Linked DNA regions of Oleidesulfovibrio alaskensis DSM 16109. The protein of the gene in region 1 interacts with the protein of each later gene in a pairwise test. Links are inferred from orthologs where the notes say so. Each region holds a gene or a part of one and is shown on either strand. Other genes may lie near its edges. The genes, in order: H586_RS0103340 and sfsA.

Evidence for each region.
Region 2: the proteins of H586_RS0103340 (region 1) and sfsA interact in binary tests that used the Escherichia coli proteins (3 or more experiments, as listed by UniProt). The link is inferred for Oleidesulfovibrio alaskensis DSM 16109 from one-to-one orthologs.

Annotation. Positions count from the first base shown.
Region 1 is NZ_AXWQ01000005.1:99,209-106,116, reverse strand. What follows is about bases 2,785-5,747. They hold H586_RS0103340 (glutamate-5-semialdehyde dehydrogenase), read right to left. Parts: upstream 4,915-5,747; coding sequence 3,655-4,914; downstream 2,785-3,654. Other genes in these bases: H586_RS0103335 (tetratricopeptide repeat protein), read left to right, coding at 5,117-5,747; nadD (nicotinate (nicotinamide) nucleotide adenylyltransferase), read right to left, coding at 2,924-3,595; H586_RS19865 (diguanylate cyclase), read left to right, coding at 2,785-2,920. Outside these bases: H586_RS0103360 (glycosyltransferase family 9 protein), read left to right, coding at 1-245; H586_RS0103355 (tetratricopeptide repeat protein), read right to left, coding at 242-1,075; more of H586_RS19865, read left to right, coding at 1,235-2,784; more of H586_RS0103335, read left to right, coding at 5,748-5,785; H586_RS0103330 (sigma-54-dependent Fis family transcriptional regulator), read left to right, coding at 5,996-6,908. UniProt on the Escherichia coli protein: Catalyzes the NADPH-dependent reduction of L-glutamate 5-phosphate into L-glutamate 5-semialdehyde and phosphate. The product spontaneously undergoes cyclization to form 1-pyrroline-5-carboxylate.
Region 2 is NZ_KI519496.1:7,102-14,012, reverse strand. What follows is about bases 1,362-4,327. They hold sfsA (DNA/RNA nuclease SfsA), read left to right. Parts: upstream 1,362-2,455; coding sequence 2,456-3,199; downstream 3,200-4,327. Other genes in these bases: era (GTPase Era), read left to right, coding at 3,731-4,327; H586_RS0116650 (hypothetical protein), read right to left, coding at 3,306-3,575; H586_RS0116660 (pyridoxal phosphate-dependent aminotransferase), read right to left, coding at 1,362-2,263. Outside these bases: H586_RS0116665 (hypothetical protein), read right to left, coding at 1-993; more of H586_RS0116660, read right to left, coding at 1,091-1,361; more of era, read left to right, coding at 4,328-4,657; H586_RS0116640 (YggS family pyridoxal phosphate-dependent enzyme), read left to right, coding at 4,826-5,572; H586_RS0116635 (flagellar motor protein), read left to right, coding at 5,595-6,359; H586_RS0116630 (OmpA/MotB family protein), read left to right, coding at 6,431-6,911. UniProt on the Escherichia coli protein: Binds to DNA non-specifically. Could be a regulatory factor involved in maltose metabolism.

The DNA.
Region 1 (6,908 bases):
GCCCCATGCATATGGCCTGCGGAACAGGCACTCCTGTGGTGGCTCTGTTCGGGCCCACACACCGTGCATGGGGGTTTTATCCCGAGGGTCCCCGTGATGTGGTGCTTGAAGCCGATATGGCGTGCAGGCCCTGTTCGCTGCACGGCAGCAAACCCTGTGCCCATGGTCAGCGCTGCATGCAGAGCATCAGTGTTGCCGATGTGAGACAGGGGATACGGCAGGTGCTGAACAGTGCAGCGCTTTAGCGCGAAAAGAGTTTTTTTTCTGCCTGCCGGACAATGTCGGAGGCTTCAGCAAGTTGCGGGTCACGTTCCAGAGCGAGCCGTGCATAATCATAGGCCAGATCTGTCTTGCGCCAGTCCATGTACAGCTTTGCCAGATTCAGCAGAGTGACTGGGTGCCTGCCGAACTGTTTCATACCCTTCAGGTACAGCGACTCCGCTTTTTCATACTCTTTGAGAGTCTTGTATGCCTGAATGGCCCCGGCCCATGCTTTGCTGTCTGCGGGAAAGCGCCGTATGGCATGGCTCAGAACATCGGCGGCCTCGAAATATAGCCCGTATTCAAGCATGATCAGACCGATGGACGACATTATGCCTTCTTCATGGCCCCACTCGTCAACAATTCTGCGCAGGTAGCTTTTTCCTCTGGGCAGCTGGCCTTTATCAAGACAGGCACGGCCGTTTTCCAGCAGCTGCAGCTTTCTGGCCTGCTCTTCTTCTTTTTCCAGCCTCAGGGTTTCTTCTTGCAGACGTATAAGTCCGTGGAGGATAGTTTCCAGCCTGTCCACCAGCTCATCTTCTCTGCCGCGGGCATACCGTATGGGAACGGAGGTTTCTATCTTCTGGTGGCGGAAAAAACCGGTGATGCCTGAAGAACGGTTGAGGTCTGTTATAACCTCTTCCAGCAGGACTTCGGTTTCAAAGCGGGCAGTGGCAAGCAGTTCGCCCGGTACATAGGCGCGCAGTGCGGCCAGTGTACATTCTATTGCTTTGAAAATATTGTCCCGCCGTATGGCTGACTTGGCGCGCGCAAGATTTTGGCGTACGGTTCTGGGAGATGTTTTACGAAGCATGACCATGCCTTATGCGATAATTCGGCAACAGTAGCTTTCATGAGTACTGTTGTAAAGACGCTATTTGAGTACCGTTAGCGGATTCCCTTTACATTGCTTTGATGATAAAGGAAATAGCGTTCGAAACCGCGGGGGATAGGCAGGGTGTGAGGGGGACCGATGACAGCTTCAGATGATTTGCCCGGAGTATTGATTGTCGAAGACGGCAGGCTTGCCGCTGCAACTCTGCGTATCCAGCTGGAGTCATTAGGGTATGATGTGCTCGGGGTGTTTGATAACGGTGAAGAGGCGGTGCGTTGTGCCCCTGATCTGCGTCCGGACATAGCACTGGTGGATATAATGCTGTGCGGGGCATTGGACGGTGTGGAAACCGCAGCCCGTCTTGCAGCCGGATGCAATCTGCCGATCATTTTCATAACCAGCAGTCAGGATGTGGAAACATTCCAGCGGGCCAAGCGGGTCAATCCGTTCGGTTATCTGGCAAAGCCCGTGGCGGCGGACACGCTGCACCGTTCCATAGAGATGGCCATTCACAAGAAAAAGCTGGAACAGCGGCTGCTGGAAAGCGAAGCCCGCTACCGCCTGATTGTGGAAAGCCTGAATGACGGACTGGCCATTCTGGATGCCGGGTACCACATCCGGTACTGCAATACCAAGCTGGTGGCCATGCTGCAGAATACCGGTGCCGTGGCTTTGCATGCGCCTTTCACTTCTTTGCTGCATCCGGGCAGCGTTTCCCGCTTTCTGCTTACCGCACAAAGTGCAGCGACAAGCGGATTTGCTTCTTTCGGTGGCAATCTGCAGGCTGTCGACGATGTGGCTCTGCCTGTCCGGGTGGGGGTATCCTGCCGAAAGGCTGAAGGTAACCGGCAGTCGGAATATGTATGCGTTTTGACGGATGTTTCCGAGTTGGTTGCTTCTGCGGCGGCGCAGCGTGAAGCCGAAGCAAAGTACCGCACAATTTTTGAAAACGCCCACGAAGGAATTTTTCAGGCCAGAGCAGACGGTCGCTTTCTGGAAGTCAATCCATCCATGGCGGCGCTTTTCGGTTTTCCCGATGCGGCAACCATGCTGCACGAGGTGCCCTCGCTTTGCGCTTTGTTTGCCACGGGAGCGGAACAGGGTGAGCATTGCCTGCCTTTTCTTGCTTCGCAGGAGTCGGTGCATGGTTTTCAGCTGCAGCTCATGACGCGCAAAGGTGACACCGTGTGGGTGGAGCTTAGCTGTCATACCGTGCTTGATGCTGCCGGTAACGTAAACCGGCTGGAAGGCATGATCATTGACGTGACCGAGCGGCGCAAGCACGAATTGCATCTGCTGCGGCTGGCCACAAAGGATGATCTGACCGGCGTGAGCAACAGAGCGGCGTTTCGTGATATGCTGAAAAAATCTGTCGAAGAGGTGAAAGAAAGCTCCATCTGTTCGGCGTTACTGTATATTGACCTTAATTATTTTAAAAAGGTTAATGATAAATACGGTCACTACGTGGGTGATATGGTTCTGCGCGAGGTGGCGGCAAGGCTGAGCAGCAGGGTGCGCACGGCCGATGTTATCGGACGTGTGGGCGGTGACGAGTTTTGTGTGCTGCTGCGCGGCGTAGGCGGGGTGGAACGTGCCGTCAGTCTGGCCGAAGATATGCGCGGAGTGCTGGACAAGCCCTTTGAAAATTTGCCCGAAGAGCATCGTCTGGGCATGAGCATAGGCGTGCTGCTGCTACAGCCGCCCGATGTTGTTGACGCGGGCGAAGCCATGCGGCGTGCCGATTCGGCCATGTATCATGCCAAAACAACAGGCCGGGGGGTTGTCGTCTGGGAAGAAGGCATGCTGCAGAGCAAGGCGTGCTGACCGCTATGTCCAGCTGCGTTGCACTTCGGCGGCGCTGCTGTTCAGAATATGTATGACATTGTCCGGCACAAGTCCGTGAATGCTTCTTCTCTGTAGCCAGCGTTCGCGTATCAGAGAAGCGCTGACCTGCAGCGCGGGGATAGGCATATACAGAATGCGTCCGTTGGCCGCTGTGCGGAATTCGTGTTCCACGGCCGGGTGCCGGGGCATACACGGAGTCAGTGCACTGCCCGGCCAGTCATGTACTGCCTGCATGAACTCTCCGGCCGTATCTGTTCCGCGTGTGACCACCAGCAGGTCGGCCATATCGGCAAGCTCGGTTCCTTTATGCCATGCCGGTAATGTGGGAAAATCACCCGCTCCCATCACAAACAGCGGTTTTTCCTTGGTATGCCGTGTCATCATCCGCAGTGTGTCATACGTGTACGAGGGGCCGCTGCGTTCCCCTTCGGTTCTGTTTACCCTTGCCCAGTCAAAAGGCTGCACCATGGCTTCAAGCATACTGCAGCGCAATGCAAACGGCAGAATGCCGCCCGCATCCTTGTGCGGCGGGACACTGCACGGCAGCAGCTCAACGGTTTCAAGACCGAGGGCTTCATATATTTCAATAATGAGGCGCAGATGCCCCACATGCGGCGGGTTGAATGTGCCGCCGAACAGCGCTTTAGTATGCATTGAGGTACCGGAGTATCTGCCGGCAGGGCGGTATGATGCCCTGCCGGCAGGTGAAAAGGCTACTGACGAATCTGACCGTTTCCGAGCACCACGAATTTTGTCGTGGTCAGCTCTTCAACTCCCATGGGGCCGTATGAGTGCAGCTTTGAGGTGCTGATGCCTATTTCGGCCCCGAGCCCCAGCTGCCCGCCGTCATTGAAGCGGGAAGAGGCATTCACGGCAACCATTGAAGCGTCCACCTCACGCACAAAGCGCATGGCGTTCTGATGATTGCGGGTGCAGATAATTTCCGTATGGTTCGAGCCGTGCTGTGCAATGTAGTCCTGCGCTTCGTCCTGACTGTCCACCACCTTCACGACCATCACCAGATCATGAAATTCCGTGCCGGGATCGGTCTCTGCCATAGGCACGCCATGGGGTGCCAGCAGGGGCAGGGCGCGGGGGCAGGCACGAAAACTGACACCGGCGTCGCCGAGCTTTTGCGCTACGGCGGGCAGCAGCGTATGAGCTTCGGAGCGGTGTACCAGCAGACCTTCAAGAGCATTGCACACTCCGGGCCGCTGTACTTTGGCGTTAAAGATGATTTCGCAGGCCTGCTCAAGGTCGGCGCCTTCATCGACATAGGCGTGGCAAACGCCTTTGTAGTGCTTGAGCACGGGCATGCGCGCATCGGCCACCACAGTGCGGATCAGTGTTTCACCACCGCGGGGTATTATGACATCAATATATTTTTCCAGTTCACACAGGGCCTTGATGGCGCCGCGGTCGGTGGAGGGAACCACCTGCACGGCGTCTTGCGGCAGCCCGGCGAGTATAAGTGCCCTGTGGATAAGCGAGGCCAGCATCATATTGGAATGAAAAGCTTCCGAACCGCCGCGCAGTATCACGGCATTGCCGGCCTTCAGGCACAGAATGCCCGAGTCCACCGTGACGTTGGGACGTGATTCATAGATCATGGATATGACGCCGAGCGGGATGCGCATTTTGCCCACCAGCAGTCCATTGGGCCTTTGCCACTGTTTTTCGGTGGCCCCGATGGGGTCGGGCAGTCCGGCGACAAATTCGCAGGCGCGGGCCATTTCTTCGATAACAGCATCGGTCAGGCGCAGCCTGTCCATGCGCGGAGCATCAAGACTCCGGTCTGCCGCTGCGGCCAGATCCCTGGCATTGGCTTCGGTGATGGCTTTGTTTTCCTGACGGATAAGCTGTGCCAGACTGAGCAGGGCGCTTGTTTTTGCAGAAGGGGATGCAGCGCGCATGGCACGGGCGGCTGCGGCTGCTTTTTTACCCATCTGGTTGATTGTTTCCTGTATATCCATGATGCCTCCTAGCTTGATAACCGCATTATGAATCTGGCAAATTATCCGTTTCTGCACTAAGTGGCAATACACCGTCCTGACGGTTACATCGCTTAATTCCCTTTTGACATTTCTGTAAGCCATGCTTACAAGTGACTGCGTTTTCCAAGAAACGATCACGTGGAATACCGTTATGCGGCTTCCACCCAAGGAGATAGTACGAATGTCGCAAGCCCGAGAAGAACAGACGTCGCTGCTGCATCAGCTGAGTTCTGAAGTTACACCGGAAGCTGACCCTGCATTGCGCTTTATTCTTAATAATATCAAAACGATCAGTCTTTCTCTTGGGGCTGTTGTCTTACTGGCCGGCGGAGCGGCTGCCTATTCGTGGAACAGTGCCGCCACGCTGAAAAAACAGCAGGCCGAACTGGGCATGATTGTTGCCACCAAAAGCGGTGTCGAAAAGCTTCAGGCTTTGGACGCTTTTGCCTCCGGCGTTTCCGGCAAACTGCAGACCGCCGTAAATCTGGAAATTGCCAGAACCGGTTTGGAACTGAAGCAGTATGACCGTGCCGCCGCCGCTTACAACGCTGTCATAGCGCATGGGGAAGGCCCCGTGTTTATGGCCAGGTTCGGCCTGGCGCAGGCATTGCTGCAGCAGGATAAAGCTGCTGAGGCGACAGATATTCTGATGGCCCTTGCAGCAGAAGCACCTGAAAGTTTTACTGTTTCCGTAAACAGAATGCTGGCCGAAGCTGCTTTTGAAGCCGGACGCTACGATCAGGCTCTGGCTGCTTTTGAAACACTGCAAGGTGTTGTTGCAGCAGATGAAAAAGGCTATATTGCCTTTCGTGTCCAGAGCCTGAAACAGCGTATGCAGAGCGGCAGCTAGCCCTGCCTGTCATGCGGCGAGCGGACACCGGCGGCGGAGCATGGTTGTTGCCCTGTTTCTGCCGTGTGTCGGTTTCATCCGGCACGGCTGTGTGCGACTATGTTTTTTGCGGTGACTTGCCGTGAACAGCACAATGTGTTTGACCTGAACCATGCTGGTAGTCGACCTAGGTCTCAGCGCCGTGGCCGGACGCCGCAATCAGCACTTATTATGAACCAGATCAATACCCAAGATTCCAGATTACAGCCATATCTAGGCACGCTGCAGCGCATTGTTTCCGACATGGGCCCGCAGCGTCCGTTTCAGTCTTCGCTGAAGTCATTACTGCGCACGCTGGCTGAAAATCACCATTTCAAACGCCCCCACCTTGTTATATTCGATCCCGAAACACAAACGCTCAAGCTTAGCCTGACGCATGATCCTACCAAAGCGCAGGATGTGGAATATTCGCCGGGAGTGGGGGTGACCGGACAGGTTTTCAGTTCCGGACAGCCTGTCATCGTGCCGAGGATGAAAGATCATCCTTCGTTTCTCAATAAAGCGTTCGGCCGTTCGGAAGAAGAGCTGGCAACTCTGGGCTTTATATGCGTGCCTGTGCTCGGACCGGGCGAAGAAGCCTCTCCCCGGGAGGTTATCGGCACACTGAGCGTGGACACGCCCATAACTGACCTGCCCTCTCTGGAAGGACAGTGCCGTTTTCTGCAGGTTGTTGCCGGTATGATAGCCAACCAGGCTGCCTACCTGCAGGAAGAAATGGCCCGTCAGAAGCATATGATGACGCAGGGCCTCATAGGCGGTGACGTTGCCGAAAACACGGTGCAGGCCGCTAATATTGTGGCTGCATCCAAGTCCATGCGCCTTGTGCTCAATCAGGTGGCTCAGGTTGGTCCCAGCAGGGCGACGGCTTTGCTGCGGGGCGAATCGGGCACCGGCAAAGAGCTTCTTGCAGAGGCCATACATCAGGCCAGCCCCCGGCGTGATATGCCGCTTATCAAGCTTAACTGCGCGGCTTTACCATCCGATCTGGTGGAAAGCGAGCTGTTCGGCTATCAGAAGGGCGCGTTTACAGGTGCTGTCCAGAATAAAAAAGGCCTTTTTGAGCTTGCACACAAGGGGACGCTGT
Region 2 (6,911 bases), on another replicon or contig:
CTGCGGCAGTGAAGAGCAGGTGAGGAACAGGCACGCCTTGTCGCGGGGACCGTCCAGAAACATCTGCTGGGTGGAATGCTGGTCAGTGACTCCCACGGCGGGCAGCGGCATGGAGCCTTTGCCTTCCTTGCCCAGACTTTCGGCCCACAGCTGGGCGAACCAGAATCCGAAGTGCGCCCACAGCGGCATGTATGAAAAGAAAATGAGCTGGCTGTATCCGGCCTGCATGAGCGCGTGGTTCCATGCCGCCAGATGCCACGCGGGGTGCGCGCCCAGTGTGGCCGCATCGGGGCTACTGCACAGGGGGGCGCCCACGGTTTTTGCTCCGCGTACAAGCGCCTGCCAGTCCATGCCGGTGAAGGCAGCGGGAATGAGCCCCACGGCGGAAAGTACGGAATACCGTCCGCCCAGATGGTCGGGCACGGGCATGGATGCAAGGCCGTGCGTGTCTGCCTCTTCACGCAGAAAACCGCTGCGTTCGTCGGTGACGGCGATGACATGATTTGTCCATGCGTCGCCGCGCGCCGTCCGCAGCCAGTCGCGTATCAGAAAATACTGCCCGATGGTTTCTATGGTGCCGCCGGATTTACTGATGACCACCACCACGGTTTTTTCGGCGGGCAGCGACTGCAGCCATGCTTCCAGACTGTCGGCGTCCACGTTGTCCGCTATCCACAGCCACGGGCCGGTGTGGGCGGGTCTGTCCTGCGCGGGAAAAAAAGCCTTCTGCAACGCGCGGGCACCCAGCGCGGAACCGCCTATGCCCAGCACCACCATGTGTTCAAAACGGCGCAGCAGCGGTTCCAGCTCCTGCAGGCGGGCGGTCATGCCGTCAGCATACGGCATGTCGATGAACGGCAGCCTGCCCGCGGCCAGTTCAAGGCCCAGCAGGTTGGCGGCTTCACCCAGACGGGGGGTGAGGGACGCAGGGTCTGTGCCGGAGATGCGGCCGTGACGGGCGTGGGTCCAGTTAAGAAAGGCGCTGTTGCTCATGTGCTCGCTCCTTTGGTTGTCGTGGTCGGCATGTGACCGCCTGCCGCGGGAGGCGGACAGGCGGACATATGCCGGCCATTATTCCCTATCGGGAGAGTTATGAAAAGAGCACGTTGCTTATTTTGCTCAGCGCGTCGCGCAGGGTCTGTTCCGAAACCGCATACGAAATGCGCACGCAGCGGTCGTCGCCGAAGGCGGCACCCGGCACCAGCGCCACACCTGCCGACTCCATGAGGCGGGTGCACAGCGTGGCGGAATCCGGCGTGGCATCGGTGTACAGCCTGTGCACGTCGGGGAACAGATAAAAAGCGCCGTCGGGACGCGGGCAGACCACGTTTTTCCAGCCGGATATGATATCCAGAGCGATGTCGCGGCGGCGGGCATAGGATTCGCGCAGGGTGTCCAGCGCGTCAAACGGGCCTGTCAGTGCGGCCAGTGCCGCCTTCTGGGCTATGGAGCAGACGTTGGACGTGGACTGCCCCTGAATTTTGCCCAGTGCTTTGATTAGGTCGGGATGCGCCAGCACATACCCCACGCGCCAGCCTGTCATGGAAAAGCTTTTGGCCAGCCCGTTGACCACGCACACCTGTTCCGGATTGCTCTGCCACCACGGGGCAAGCCCTGCGGGGCTGGCGGGGGCGTAAACAAGCTGGTCGTATATTTCGTCGGAAATGATGAACAGCCCGTTTTCGATGGCCCATGCGGCGATGGTGTCGATTTCGTGGCGGGTATAGCATGCGCCTGTGGGGTTTGATGGTGAATTGAGCAGCAGCACCCGCGTGCGCGGGGTCATATGGCGCTGCAATTCCTCCACACAGGTTTTAAAGCCCGTTTCCGGCCCTGAAGCCACAGGCACGGGCGTACCGCCGGCCAGCTGCACCATGGCGGGGTAGCTTACCCAGTACGGAGCGGGTATAAGCACTTCGTCGCCGGGGTTGAGCAGTGCCTGAAAAAGATTGTACAGTGCCTGCTTGCCGCCGTTGGTCACAATGGTGTGTTCTGCCGCGGCGTCCACACCGTAAAACCGCCGGAAATATCCGGCGACCGCGTCGCGCAGTTCGGGAATGCCCGGCACGGCGGTGTAGCGGGTGAAATTTTCGTCAATGGCCTTTTTGGCGGCTGCGCCGATGTGGGCCGGCGGCGGCACATCCGGCTCGCCCACGGAAAGGCTGATGATTTCACGCCCCTGCGCTTTCAGTTCCAGCGCTTTGGCGTTGACGGCCAGAGTGGCCGACGGTTTGACCTGCATAAGACGGTCGGAGATCTTCATCGGGGGGTTCTCCCATGCTGGTATTGGAATAGTGCTCGTACCGGCGTGGTTATCAGGTTAGCGACCGGCTGTAAATTTGACTTTACGCCGCAGTGCCATTTTCAGGCGGTGCGGTCCGGTTGCCGCTTGAGCGCACGACTGCTGCCCCGCGCGGTACTGCGTTCCTGTGCGGCACTATAGAGGATAAACGCAATGAGTGACAGTCCCTTGATTGCCTTTCCCCGCGGCTGCATAACCGGCACATTCATACGGCGGGTCAAGCGCTTCAGTGTGGAGATGGAAACGGCCGGTGCCGGAGCGCCCGAGCGGGTGTGGATACACAGCAATAACTCCGGTTCCATGCTGGGGTTGCTGCGCGCCGGTGCGCCTGTGCTGGCATCGCCGGCGGCCAACCCCGCCCGCAAGCTTAAATGGACGCAGGAACTGGCCGGACTGGACGGCATGTGGGTGGGCGTTAATACGCAGACCCCCAACAGACTGCTGGAAGCTGCTTTTCATGCCGGCAGATTGCCGTGGGCAGCGGGGTACACCATGTTCCGGCGTGAGGCCCGCTGCGGCGCCAGCAGGCTTGATGCGCGCATGGATGCGCCGCAGGACAGCGGTCTGCCGCCTTTGTGGGTGGAGTGCAAAAACGTCACCATGGTAGAGGACGACGTGGCCGCTTTTCCCGATGCGGCCACCGAGCGCGGGCAGAAGCACCTGCGGGAGATGATGGAGATTGTGCGGCAGGGGCAGCGGGCCGCCATGTTTTATCTGGTGCAGCGTGCGGACGGGCATTGCTTCGGGCCTGCTGATTATGTGGACCCTGTATACGCCGGACTTTTTTATGAAGCTGCAGCCGCGGGCGTGGAAATGTACCCGCACAGGGCACTGGTGAGCGAACACGGCATCGATCTGGGGCCGCTGTTGCCCGTTGTGCCGCCGCCCGGCGTCTGAATAAAGCACCCGGCGTCTGCACGGGCATTCTGCCGGCAGACGGAATACCCCCCTGACCGGCATGCAGAACCGGCGGCCGTCGCCCGTGGCTGTTGTACGGCCTGCTTCAGGCGCGTTCTTCGCCGTTATGCATTGCCTTCAGGCGCTGTTGTCCGTACTGTTTGCGCGCTTCCCACACCTTCAGCCCCACTTTGCGGCCCAGATCGGCCTCGCGGGCGCGCAGCAGCGCTTCAGCCGCCTCTTTATCGCCCTGCTGTTTCAGCAGAGTCGCCGATTCGAGATCGCGCAGAAATTTTTCGCACTCGCCGATGACGGCGGAAAGATCGAGCGATGCCAGCTCTTCCGGAACACGGACGGATTTCACCTTTCGCGGCATGGTTATCTCCTTTGCTGCATCCATGTAATACAGATTGAAGACAAAAGGTCAACGGCGCACGGCAAAATACCGTGGCGTGCTGCTTGACTTTGCGGTAAGGGGATGAAAGAAGGTTCGGTTTATTTACGACCACTACATCAGGAGATGATTTTTATATGACGCATTCTTCAGAACACCGTTGCGGCTGGGTAGCGCTGATGGGCCCGCCCAACGCGGGCAAATCCACAATGATGAACAGCCTGCTGGGGCAGAAGGTAGCCATTGTGACGCCCAAACCGCAGACCACCCGTAACCAGATTGTGGGCATTCTTACACAGCCCGACGCTCAGGTGGTTTTCATGGATACGCCGGGTATCCACCAGCTGCGCGGCAAGATGAACCGGCTGCTGCTGCAGGCCGCATGGCAGAGCATGGACGGCGCCGATGTGATTATGGTGGTGCTGGACAGCAATCTGTACGTCCGCAAGCCGGATTTTCTGGATAACGACATTGAGCCGCTTATCGAGGTCATCCGGCACGAAAAACGTCCGGTGGTTGTGGCGCTGAACAAGGTCGACATGTTTGCCGACAAGTCGCGCATGCTGCCGCTGCTGGAAAAGCTGGCCGAAATGTGGCCCGCTGCCGAGATTTTTCCCGTTTCAGCATTGAATGACGACGGCCTGCGCCAGATGCTTGCCTTTATCAAGGGGCACCTGCCCGTGGCCGACCCCGTGTTTCCCGACGATCAGGTTTCCACTGCGCCGCTGCGGTTCATGGCTGCGGAAATCATCCGCGAGAAGCTGTTTCTGGAACTGCGTCAGGAGCTGCCCTACAACAGCGCCGTAAGCGTGGAAAAGTGGGAAGATCTGGAAGAGGAAGGCCGTGTGGTCATTCACGCCGTGATTCACGTTGCCCGCAAGAACCACAAAGGCATGGTCATCGGCAGGCAGGGGCAGACGCTGAAAAAAATAGGCACCGATGCGCGTAAGGAAATCGAGGCGCTGGTTGACCGCAAGGTGTTTCTTGACCTGTGGGTGCGCGTCACCGACGACTGGATGGACAACGAACAGTTTATGGTTGAAATCGGCATGGGGGCCCGCTAGCCCCGCCGGTTACGGCCTGCTGCCGGTATTGTCTGCGCCGCGATGCCCTGCCTGACGGCGGGGCATTGCTGTTTGGGGCGGTGGCGGCTGTCAAAAAAACGTACGGGAAAACAGGAAGTGCCGGAAGGGATTGCCGCAGGGCGGTCCGCCGTCACTGTCCGTGAAAGGATGAATACTGTGCTTGAGCAAGAGGAAAAAGCTTTGTGCGGGCGGCTGGAGTCTGTCCGCCGCCGTCTGGATGACGCAGTGCGCGCATCGGGGAGAAAGCAGGAAGATGTGACACTGGTGGCGGTATCAAAATTTCATCCGGCGGCCGCGGTGGAAGCACTGGCGCGGCTTGCCGGACATGCCGTCTTTGGCGAAAGCTATGTGCAGGAAGCGCAGGAAAAACAGCAGGCGCTGGCCGGTCTTGCGCTTTCATGGCATTTTATAGGCCATGTGCAGTCACGCAAGGCGCGCGATGTGGCCGGACGTTTTGCTCTGGTGCACACGGTGGATAGTGAGAAGCTGGCCTGCAAATTGCATCAGGCAGTCCAGCCCCCGGACGGAGAGCAGCCCGAAGGTGCGCGCACCGTGCAGGATGTGCTTGTGCAGGTCAACATAGGGTGCGAGCCGCAGAAGTCGGGTGTTGCCGCCGGTGACGGGTTGCTGCGGCTGGCCGATGCCGTTGCCGGCATGAGCGGGCTGCGGTTGCGGGGCCTTATGTGCATGCCGCCGCTGACGTGTCAGGGCGAAGAAGCCAGACCGTATTTCGCCCAGCTGCGCGGGCTGCGCGACAGTCTGGAACAGCGGCTGGGCATGCGGCTGCCGCATCTTTCCATGGGCATGTCGCATGATTTTGAACAGGCCGTGGCAGAAGGTGCCACGCTGGTGAGAGTGGGTACAGACATCTTCGGCGAACGTTCCCCCCGCTGACAGGGAAAAAAGAGAACTCCATATGGATCTGGCAACCATACTCGGCATTGTGATTTCCTTCGGGCTGGTGCTTGCGGGCATTCTCGAAGGCGGCAGTATAATGATCTTCGTGTCCATCCCTTCGCTGCTCATCGTGGTGGGCGGCACCATAGGGGCCACGCTGGTCAACTACCCGCTGGCCACGGTGCTGGGTGTTATGGGGGTCATCAAAAAAACCTTCAATGCTTCGGCGCAAAGCCCGTCCTCCATCATCGAGCAGTTCATGGACTTTGCCAACCGCGCCCGCCGCGAAGGTATCCTGTCGCTGGAACCCGTGATTAAAGAAGTGGAGGACGCCTACCTGCGCAAAGGGCTGCAGCTTACGGTGGACGGTCTGGAACCGCAGGCCATACAGGAGATTCTGGAAACCGAGATAAGCAGCCTTGAGTCGCGGCATGAAACAGGGGTGGAAATCATCAACGCCATGGGCGCCTATGCTCCGGCACTGGGTATGATCGGAACGGTTATCGGACTTGTGCAGATGCTGCAGACCATGAGTGACCCAAGCTCCATCGGTCCGGCCATGGCCGTGGCGCTTATTACCACGTTTTACGGCGCTGTGCTGGCGAACCTGGTTTTTATACCCATGGCAGGCAAGCTGAAAATGCGTTCGCGTGAAGAGGTGACCATGCGCGAAATGCAGATGGAAGGCATTCTGGCGATTTCTCGCGGAGAAAACCCCAGAATAATTCAGGAAAAGCTGTCAAGCTATCAGCCGCCCAAAGAACGCAAGGCGGATGCCGGTTAGTCCGGCACCAGTGACCGCCGCAGGGCCGGCAGTGCTGCACCCGGTGCGGCAGCACAACAAGGAAGCAGGGCATGGCGCGCAAGAAGAACAAAAAAGGCGGCGGGGGCGGCGCCCCCAAATGGCTCATCACGTTTTCGGACATGATGACCCTGATGCTGACTTTTTTCGTGCTGCTGGTAAGTATGTCCGTACTGGATGAACGCCGCAAACTGGTTGTGCTGGCTTCTGTCACCGGAGCATTCGGCATCGGTTCCGGCAGTTTCAACCCGCATGCTGAAGACGGTGCCAACCGCATAGTGGAACCGGGCCCCATGCAGATGGGCAGCGTGAACGATCTGCAGCCGCTCAAGGATCTCATATGGGAAGATCCCGACAGCGATTTGAATTTTCAGCAGAACAGCATGGTGCAGATACTGTCCATCAACGATGCCGTGCTGTTCAGGCCCGGCTCCTTTGTTCTGCTGCCGGGCGGCATCAAGGTGCTGGACAGAATTCTGCCGTGGCTGCTGCGGGTTGAGCATCCGCTGCTTCTGGCAGGACACACGGCGACCC